Regions from separate parts of the Kitasatospora sp. NPDC057198 genome, predicted to be linked through region 1. Evidence: predicted binding sites of a transcription regulator. Region 1 holds the regulator's gene; the other holds the start of a gene.
What was found. The regulator HspR, encoded in region 1, represses chaperone genes until heat shock. The targets are predictions, from matches to a motif close to TTGAGNNNNNNNNNCTCAA.
Positions count from the first base shown of each region.

Region 1 (4,376 bases):
TGCTCGACGTCACCCCGCTGTCCCTCGGCATCGAGACCAAGGGCGGCATCATGACCAAGCTGATCGAGCGCAACACCACGATCCCGACCAAGCGCTCCGAGATCTTCACCACCGCCGAGGACAACCAGCCCTCCGTGCAGATCCAGGTCTACCAGGGCGAGCGCGAGATCGCGGCGTACAACAAGAAGCTCGGCATGTTCGAGCTGACCGGCCTGCCGCCGGCCCCCCGCGGCCTGCCGCAGATCGAGGTCACCTTCGACATCGACGCCAACGGCATCATGCACGTGGCCGCGAAGGACCTCGGCACCGGCAAGGAGCAGAAGATGACCGTCACCGGCGGCTCCTCGCTGCCGAAGGACGAGGTCAACCGCATGCGCGAGGAGGCCGAGCGCTACGCGGAGGAGGACACCAAGCGCCGCGAGGCCGTCGAGACCCGCAACCAGGGCGAGCAGCTCGTCTACTCGACCGAGAAGTTCATCGCGGACAACGCGGACAAGCTCCCGGCCGACGTCAAGACCGAGGTCGAGACCGCCATCGGCGAGCTCAAGGAAGCCCTCAAGGGCGAGGACATCGCGGCCATCCGCACCGCCACCGAGAAGGTCTCCACCACCGCCCAGAAGCTCGGCGCGGCGCTGTACGCGCAGGCCGACGGCGCGGGCGCGGCGGCCGGTGCGGCCGGGGCCGGTGCCGGTGAGGCGGGCGCCAAGGACGACGACGTGGTCGACGCCGAGATCGTCGACGACGAGAAGCCCAAGGGCGGTGCGGCATGACGGAGAAGCCGCAGGGCGAGCAGCCCGGCGACGACTCCGCCGCCGAGGAGGCCGTGCTCAAGGCAGCCGAGGAGGCCGTCGCGGGCGCCGGTGCCGACGAGCTGGCCGCCGCCAAGCGCGAGGCCGGCGAGCGCACCGCCGACCTGCAGCGGCTCCAGGCCGAGTACCAGAACTACCGCAAGCGGGTCGAGCGCGACCGCTCCACCGTCCGCGAGATCGCCGTCTCCAACATCCTGGAGTCGCTGGTCCCGGTGCTGGACGACATCGGCCGGGCCCGCGAGCACGGCGAGGTGACGGGCGGCTTCAAGTCGGTCGCCGAGTCGCTGGAGACGGTCGTCGCCAAGCTCGGGCTGCAGCAGTTCGGCAAGGAGGGCGAGCCCTTCGACCCGACGATCCACGAGGCGCTGATGCACAGCTACTCGTCGGACGTGACGGAGGACACCTGCGTGCAGATCCTCCAGCCCGGGTACCGGATCGGCGAGCGGATCATCCGCCCGGCGATGGTCGCGGTCGCGGAGCCCCAGCCGGGCACCCAGACCACCGGCGAGCCGGACGGCGACAAGGCTGACGGTTCGTCCGACAGCTGAGTAGAGTCCCCGTGCGCTGCGGAGTCGTACGTCGTCCAGTACGGCGGCCGGCTCCGCAGCGCCGTATCAGGGCACCGCGCCGCGGTGCCGACAGGCAACAGAACTTCGGGATTCCGGGAGGTGGCGGTCAAAGGCCATGAGCGCTAAGGACTACGTGGAGAAGGACTACTACAAGGTCCTCGGCGTGCCCAAGGACGCCACCGCCGCAGAGATCAAGAAGACCTACCGCAAGCTGGCCCGCGAGTTCCACCCGGACGCCAACAAGGGTGACGCCAAGGCCGAGGAGCGGTTCAAGGACATCTCCGAGGCGTACGACGTGCTCTCCGACGAGAAGCGGCGCAAGGAGTACGACGAGGCCCGCTCGCTGTTCGCGGGCGGCGGCTTCCGGCCTGGCGGGGCGGGCGCGGCCGGCGGCTTCGACTTCGGCGACCTGTTCAACGGCGGGGGCGGCTCGGGCGGCGGCGGGATCGGCGACGTGTTCGGCGGCCTGTTCAACCGCGGCGGCCGGCAGACCGCCCAGCCGCGGCGCGGCGCGGACGTCGAGACCGAGGTCACGCTGAACTTCGAGGAGGCCGTGGACGGCGCGACGGTGCCGCTGCGGATGACCTCCCAGGCCGCCTGCCGCGCCTGCGCGGGCACCGGCGCCAAGACCGGCACCACCCCGCGGGTCTGTCCGACCTGCGTCGGCGCGGGCACCGTCAGCCGGGGCCAGGGCGCCTTCGCGCTCTCCGAGCCCTGCCGGGACTGCAAGGGCCGCGGCATGATCGTCGACGACCCGTGCACCGTCTGCCACGGCAGCGGCCGGGCCTCCTCGGCCCGCACCATGCAGGTCCGCATCCCGGCCGGGGTGCAGGACGGCCAGCGGATCAGGCTCAAGGGCAAGGGCGCCCAGGGCGAGCGCGGCGGCCAGCCCGGAGACCTGTACGTCACCGTGCACGTCGACTCGCACCCGGTGTTCGGGCGCAAGGGCGACAACCTGACGGTGACCGTGCCGGTGAGCTTCCCAGAGGCCGCGCTCGGCGGCACCATCGAGGTGCCGACCCTGAACGGCCCGGCCGTGAAGCTCAAGCTGCCGCCCGGCAGCGCGAACGGCCTGACCATGCGGGCCCGCGGCAAGGGCGCCACCCGCAAGGACGGCACCCGCGGCGACCTGCTGGTCACCGTGGAGGTCACGGTGCCCAAGCACGTCGACGGAGACGCGCTGACCGCACTGGAGCAGTACCGCGAGGCCACCGCCTCGGACGACCCGCGAGCCGCCCTGTTCAAGGCGGCGGAGGGAGCGTGAGAGCCCGATGAGTCCCCACCCCGACAGTAGCCACGGCGACGGCCCCGGCGTCACCGGCCGGATCGGCCCCGGCCCCGGCCTCGGCGAGGGCCTGCCCGGCGGCGGCCGCCCGCGCGCCGCCGCCCCGCCGTACGTCCTCACCGAGGACACCCCGGTCTACGTCATCTCCGTCGCCGCCGAGCTCTCCGGCCTGCACCCGCAGACCCTCCGCCAGTACGACCGCCTCGGCCTGGTCAGCCCCGACCGCACCGCCGGGCGCGGGCGCCGCTACTCGGCCCGGGACATCCAGCAGTTGCGCGAGGTCCAGCGGCTCTCCCAGGACGAGGGCATCAACCTGGCCGGCATCAAGCGGATCATCGAGCTGGAGAACCAGGTCGCCGCCCTGCAGTCCCGGGTCGCCGAGCTCGTCGACGCCCTGGAGGGCGCGGCCGCGACCCTGCAGCAGCGGGAGGCCGCCGTCCACGCCTCCTACCGCCGCGACCTGGTGCCCTACCAGCAGGTCCAGCAGTCCAGCGCGCTGGTGGTGTGGCGGCCCAGGCGCTGAGCAGCGCGGCCGCAACCCGACGTCGAGCCGTCGACACCTCCCGTTCGGGGGGTGTCGACGGCGGCGTCGTACTGGGAGAGTCTTCGCAGGGGAAGAACGCGCCGCCCGCAGAATCCGCAGCCGGGTGATTTTGCCTATGATCCCTACTGGCCACCAGGCTGGCCGTGCACCGCCGCACACAAGGCCACCACGGAGGGGAGTAGTCAATGCGCATAACCCGTGACTCCGGAGCAGGCCATTCTGCGGACGAGCTGCTCTCCGCCGGCGCACGTGAGGTGTACCTGTCCATTGTGCGCTCCGGCGGTCGGGCCAAGACTCGCGAACACCAGGCGGCGGAAAAGCAGATCCAGGAGTTGCTCGATTTCGGACTCCTGATCCACGACACGGACGACCACTCGGACGTGGTGGCGGTCGACCCCCGGGCCCTGTCCATATCACTGAGCAGCTCGTGGCAGCGGGAGGCGGCCCAGTTGCTCCACCGCTCAGTGGCGCTGTCGGCCGACCTGCGGGATCTGGGCGACGCGTTCAGCGAGTTGAGCGGCCAGACCGAGGCCAGCAGCAAAATCGAATACGTCCACGGATACCAGTCGATCAACCAACGCCTGGCCATGCTGGTCGACAGCTGCACGCACGAACTCATGACCGCCCAACCCGGCGGCGGGCGCAGTGCGGAGGCGCTGCGAAGCGCGTTCGACCGGGATCGAGGGGTTCTCCGCCGTGGAGGGACCACCCGGAGCATCTACCAGCCCAGCGCCAGATACTCCAGCCCCACTCTGGAGTACGTGGAGACGATGACGGCCGCGGGCAGCCAGATCCGCACCCTGGGCGAGCCGTTCTCCATCATGATCATCGCCGATCGCAAGACCGCCGTGATCCCCGGCAGCGAGGACATGACCCAGGCCGCGTTCGTCAAGGACCACGCGGTCGTCGCCTACCTGATCCAGCTCTTCGAGTCGCTCTGGGAGCGTGCGATACCGTTCCACGCCAACCGGGAGATCCCACCCCAGGTCCTGTCGAGCCTGCGTCGGCAGATCGTCCGATTCATGGCACAGGGCATCGGCCACCGGGTCATCGCCCGGAACCTCGGCCTGAGCGAACGGACCCTGGCCCGCCACATCGCCGAGATGCGGGAGGACTACGGTGTCGACACGCTCTTCCAACTCGGCTGGAAACTCGCCCAGGAGCCGGAC
Region 1 is NZ_JBHUWH010000025.1:6,297-10,672, forward strand. Features, by position in the region: gene dnaK (molecular chaperone DnaK) at 1-770, shown strand, start outside; gene grpE (nucleotide exchange factor GrpE) at 767-1,357, shown strand; gene dnaJ (molecular chaperone DnaJ) at 1,494-2,642, shown strand; gene ACFUEL_RS05230 (heat shock protein transcriptional repressor HspR) at 2,650-3,186, shown strand; gene ACFUEL_RS05235 (helix-turn-helix domain-containing protein) at 3,393-4,376, shown strand, end outside.

Region 2 (4,376 bases), on a different contig from region 1:
CGGCGTCAGGTGCACGTCGCCCGCGCCCAGCCGGACCCGGCGCTGCACGTGGTCGATCTCCAGCTCGCCGAAGCGCAGGGACCCCAGCGCGGGCGTGCGGGCCGCCTGCTGGGCGCGCTCGACCCGGCGCAGCAGCACGTTCACCCGGGCCGCCAGCTCGCGCATCGAGAACGGCTTGGTCATGTAGTCGTCCGCGCCGACGCCCAGACCCACCAGCAGGTCCGTCTCGTCGTCCCGCGCGGTCAGCATCAGCACCGGCACCGGGCGCTGGGCCTGGATCCGGCGGCACACCTCCAGGCCGTCGAAGCCCGGCAGCATGATGTCCAGCACCACCAGGTCCGGCTGCCAGGTGTGGAACCCGTCCACCGCGCCCGGCCCGTCGTGGGCCACCGCCACCTTGAAGCCCTCGGCCCCCAGCCGTGCCGCGATCGACTCCGCGATGGTGGGCTCGTCCTCCACGACGAGCACCCGTCGCTGGGTGCCCACCGGTCCACTGCTGATCGTCTCTTGCTGCATCTCTGTCACGGTCACGCCACCGCCCCCAGGGCTCGCGGGCCGGCCGCCTCGGGACGGCGGGCTCCGCTCGTAGTCGTCTTGTTTCCGTCGTGCTGTTCCGTCGTGGGTGTGCCCCGCCGGCGGACGCATCAGGTTTGGCAGGTCCCCGTTCGGACGGGCACGGGCCAGTACCTTACCCGCAGCGCTTGCGAGCTGTAGCGGTACGTGTGCGACCGGGGCGGGCCGGGGTGGAGGTCTTCACAGAAGTTCCTCAGACACCTCTCACCCGTCCCGCTTATGGTGGGCTGGACGAGGCGTTCGGGAGGCACCGTGACCAGCGCGGAACTGCGACGACGACTGATCAGGCCGGGACTGCGGGCCGTGCCCACCCCGCGGGCCAACCCGTTCGCGCTGGGTTACCTCGCACTGCTGCTCGGCACCACCCTCTACGCCCGCTTCGGCGACCCGGAGACCGTGCACCGGCTCCAGTCCCTCTCCTCCACCGACGCGCACAACCTGCTCGCCCACCCCGCGCTCTCCCTCGTCGGCAGCGGCCTGTGGGTCGCCGGACCGGTCTGGATGCCGTACTTCTGGGCCTTCGCCCTCACCGTCGCACCCCTGGAACGACGGATCGGCGGCCTTCGTGCCCTCGGCGTCTTCGGCGCCGGGCACGTCGCCGCGACCCTGCTCTCGCAGGGCGTCGTGGTCGCCGCGGTCGCCACCGACCACGCCGGGGCCGAACTGCTGGACGCGATGGACATCGGCGTCTCGTACGGGGTGCTGGCCTCGCTGGGCGCGCTCGCCGGGCTGCTCGGGCCGACCGGGCGGAAGGTCGCGCTCGGCGCGGGGCTCGCGCTGATCGGGCACCAGGTGGTCGGCGACGCCGACCTGGTCACCGGGGTCGGCCACCCGGCCGCGCTGGCGGTGGGCGTCGCGCTGTGGCCGGTCGTCCGCGGGGGCGGGGGCGGGCGGCCCTGGCGGGCGCGGCGCTCCCGGGGCGGCCGGGTCGCGGCGTGGGCGGGGCTCCGGCCCGTGCCGCGATCCTCCTGACCTGCTCCTCTCCTTCCCCGGCCCCGAGCGGGCCGGGAGGTGCTCCCGCACGCCCCTGACGGGGTGCGGGGTCTCTGTCGTGCGCCCGCTCCGCCGTGCGGGGGGTGTTCTCCGGGAGCGAACGCGGGGCGGGGAACAATCCCGGATCGCCAGACCTTAGTCAGGTCAGCTCAACTTCACTGACTGGGGAGAGATCATGGCATCGACGTCCGTTCCGCTCACTCTGCCTGTGCTGCCGCTCGACGACGAGGTGGTGCTCCCCGGCATGGTGGTCCCGCTGGAACTTTCGAATCCCGAGGTGCGGGCGGCCGTGGAGGCGGCCCGCGCCGGGAGCGCCGGGGGGAAGCCGCAGGTGCTGCTGGTGCCGCGGCTGGACGGGTCGTACGCGGCGGTGGGGGCGCTGGCGACGGTCGAGCAGGTGGGGCGGCTGGCGGACGGCGACCCGGCGGCGCTGGTGCGGGCCGTCCGGCGGGTGCGGATCGGGGCCGGGACGACCGGGCCCGGGGCCGCGCTGTGGGTGGAGACCACGCCGTTCAAGGAGTCGGACCAGGGGCTGCCGGTGGCCGGGCGGGCGGCCGAGCTGGTCAAGGAGTACAAGGCGCTGTCCACGCAGTGGCTGCGCCGCCGCGGGGCCTGGCAGATCGTCGACCGGGTGGCCGCGATCGAGGACGTCGGCGAGCTGGCCGACAACATCGGCTACGCGCCGTTCGCGACCGCCGAGCAGAAGCTGAAGGTGCTGCTGGAGGCGGACCGCCCGGCCCGGCTGGAGTACGCGCTGAGCCTGCTGCGCGAGCACCTCGCGGAGGAGGAGGTCAACGACACCATCCGCAAGGACGTCGAGGAGGGCGTGGCCAAGCAGCAGAAGGAGTTCCTGCTGCGCCGCCAGCTGGAGGCGGTGCGCAAGGAGCTGGCCGAGCTGAACGGCGAGAGCGACTCCGAGGAGGAGGACTACCGGGCCCGGGTCGAGGCCGCCGCGCTGCCGGAGAAGGTGCGCGAGGCGGCGCTCAAGGAGGTCGACAAGCTGGAGCGCGCCAGCGACCAGTCGCCCGAGGGCTCGTGGATCCGCACCTGGCTGGACACCGTGCTGGAGCTGCCCTGGAACGAGCGCTCCGAGGACGCGTACGACATCGCCGGCGCCCGCGCCGTGCTGGACGCCGACCACACCGGCCTGGCGGACGTGAAGGACCGGATCGTCGAGTACCTGGCGGTCCGCAAGCGCCGGGCCGACCGCGGCCTGGGCCAGATCGGCGGGCGGCGCGGGGGCGCGGTGCTGGCGCTGGTCGGCCCGCCCGGCGTCGGCAAGACCTCGCTGGGCGAGAGCGTCGCGAAGGCGATGGGCCGCTCGTTCGTCCGGGTCGCGCTCGGCGGCGTGCGGGACGAGGCGGAGATCCGCGGCCACCGCAGGACGTACGTGGGCTCGATCCCCGGCCGGATCGTCCGGGCGGTCAAGGAGGCCGGGACGATGAACCCGGTGGTGCTGCTGGACGAGATCGACAAGGTCGGCTCGGACTACCGGGGCGACCCGGCGGCCGCCCTGCTGGAGGTCCTCGACCCGGCGCAGAACCACACCTTCCGGGACCACTACCTGGAGGTCGAGCTCGACCTCTCGGACGTGGTGTTCCTCGCCACCGCGAACGTGCTGGAGGCCATCCCCGAGCCGCTGCTGGACCGGATGGACCTCGTCCGGCTGGACGGCTACACCGAGGACGAGAAGGTCGCCATCGCCCGCGACCACCTGCTGCCCCGGCAGCTCGCCAAGGCGGGCCTGGGCGGGGACGAGCTGACGGTGGACGAGGCGGCGCTGCGGAAGCTGGCCGCCGAGTACACCCGGGAGGCGGGCGTCCGGAACCTGGAGCGGTCGATCGCGCGGATCCTGCGCAAGGTCGCCGCGCAGACCGAGCTGGGCGAGCGCGAGCTGCCCGCCGCGGTCGGCGCGGACGACCTGCGGGCCCTGCTGGGCCGGCCGCACCACGTGCCGGAGGCGGCGCAGGAGCCGGCCGAGCGGCGCACCGCGGTGCCGGGCGTGGCGACCGGCCTGGCGGTCACCGGGGCCGGCGGCGACGTCCTCTACATCGAGGCGTCGCTGGCGGACGCCGAGACCGGCTCGACCGGGCTGACCCTGACCGGCCAGCTGGGCGACGTGATGAAGGAGTCGGCGCACATCGCGCTCTCCTACCTGCGCTCGCGCGGCGCCGAGCTGGAGCTGCCGGTGACCGGGCTGCGCGAGCGGGGCATCCACCTGCACGTGCCGGCCGGGGCGGTGCCGAAGGACGGCCCGAGCGCGGGCGTCACGATGACCACGGCGCTGGCCTCGCTGCTGTCCGGCCGCCGGGTGCGCACCGACGTGGCGATGACCGGTGAGGTGTCGCTGACCGGCCGGGTGCTGCCGATCGGCGGGGTCAAGCAGAAGCTGCTGGCCGCCGACCGGGCCGGGATCACCACGGTGGTCATCCCCAAGCGCAACGAGGCGGACCTGGACGACGTCCCCGCCGAGGTGCTGGAGCGCCTGTCGGTGCACCCGGTGTCGGACGTCCGGGAGGTGCTGCGGCTCGCGCTGGAGCCGGCGGAGGTGCTGGTGGCGGCGGCCTGACGGGCGCCGGGGGCCCCGGGAGGCGCGGGAACACGCGTACTTCCGAGGCCCCTGGTGGTTGCCGGTCCGGGCCCATGGGACACTTCCCGCATGCCGTCCCCTACGCAGCGCGCGCTGACCGCCATCCCGGAGCGCTACCGCCCGTTCCTGGTCAAGCACCGCAAGCTGGTGAAGTTCCTCGTGGTCGGAGGAACCTGCTTCATCCTCACCATGCTGATCAACTTCGCCCTGAAGATGTCCG
Region 2 is NZ_JBHUWH010000293.1:3,755-8,130, reverse strand. Features, by position in the region: gene ACFUEL_RS27120 (response regulator transcription factor) at 1-516, opposite strand, end outside; gene ACFUEL_RS27115 (rhomboid-like protein) at 826-1,545, shown strand; gene lon (endopeptidase La) at 1,742-4,135, shown strand; gene ACFUEL_RS27105 (GtrA family protein) at 4,226-4,376, shown strand, end outside.
Region 2: a site for HspR is predicted at 1,701-1,719, ahead of lon (endopeptidase La). Genes of this name have one in related genera too.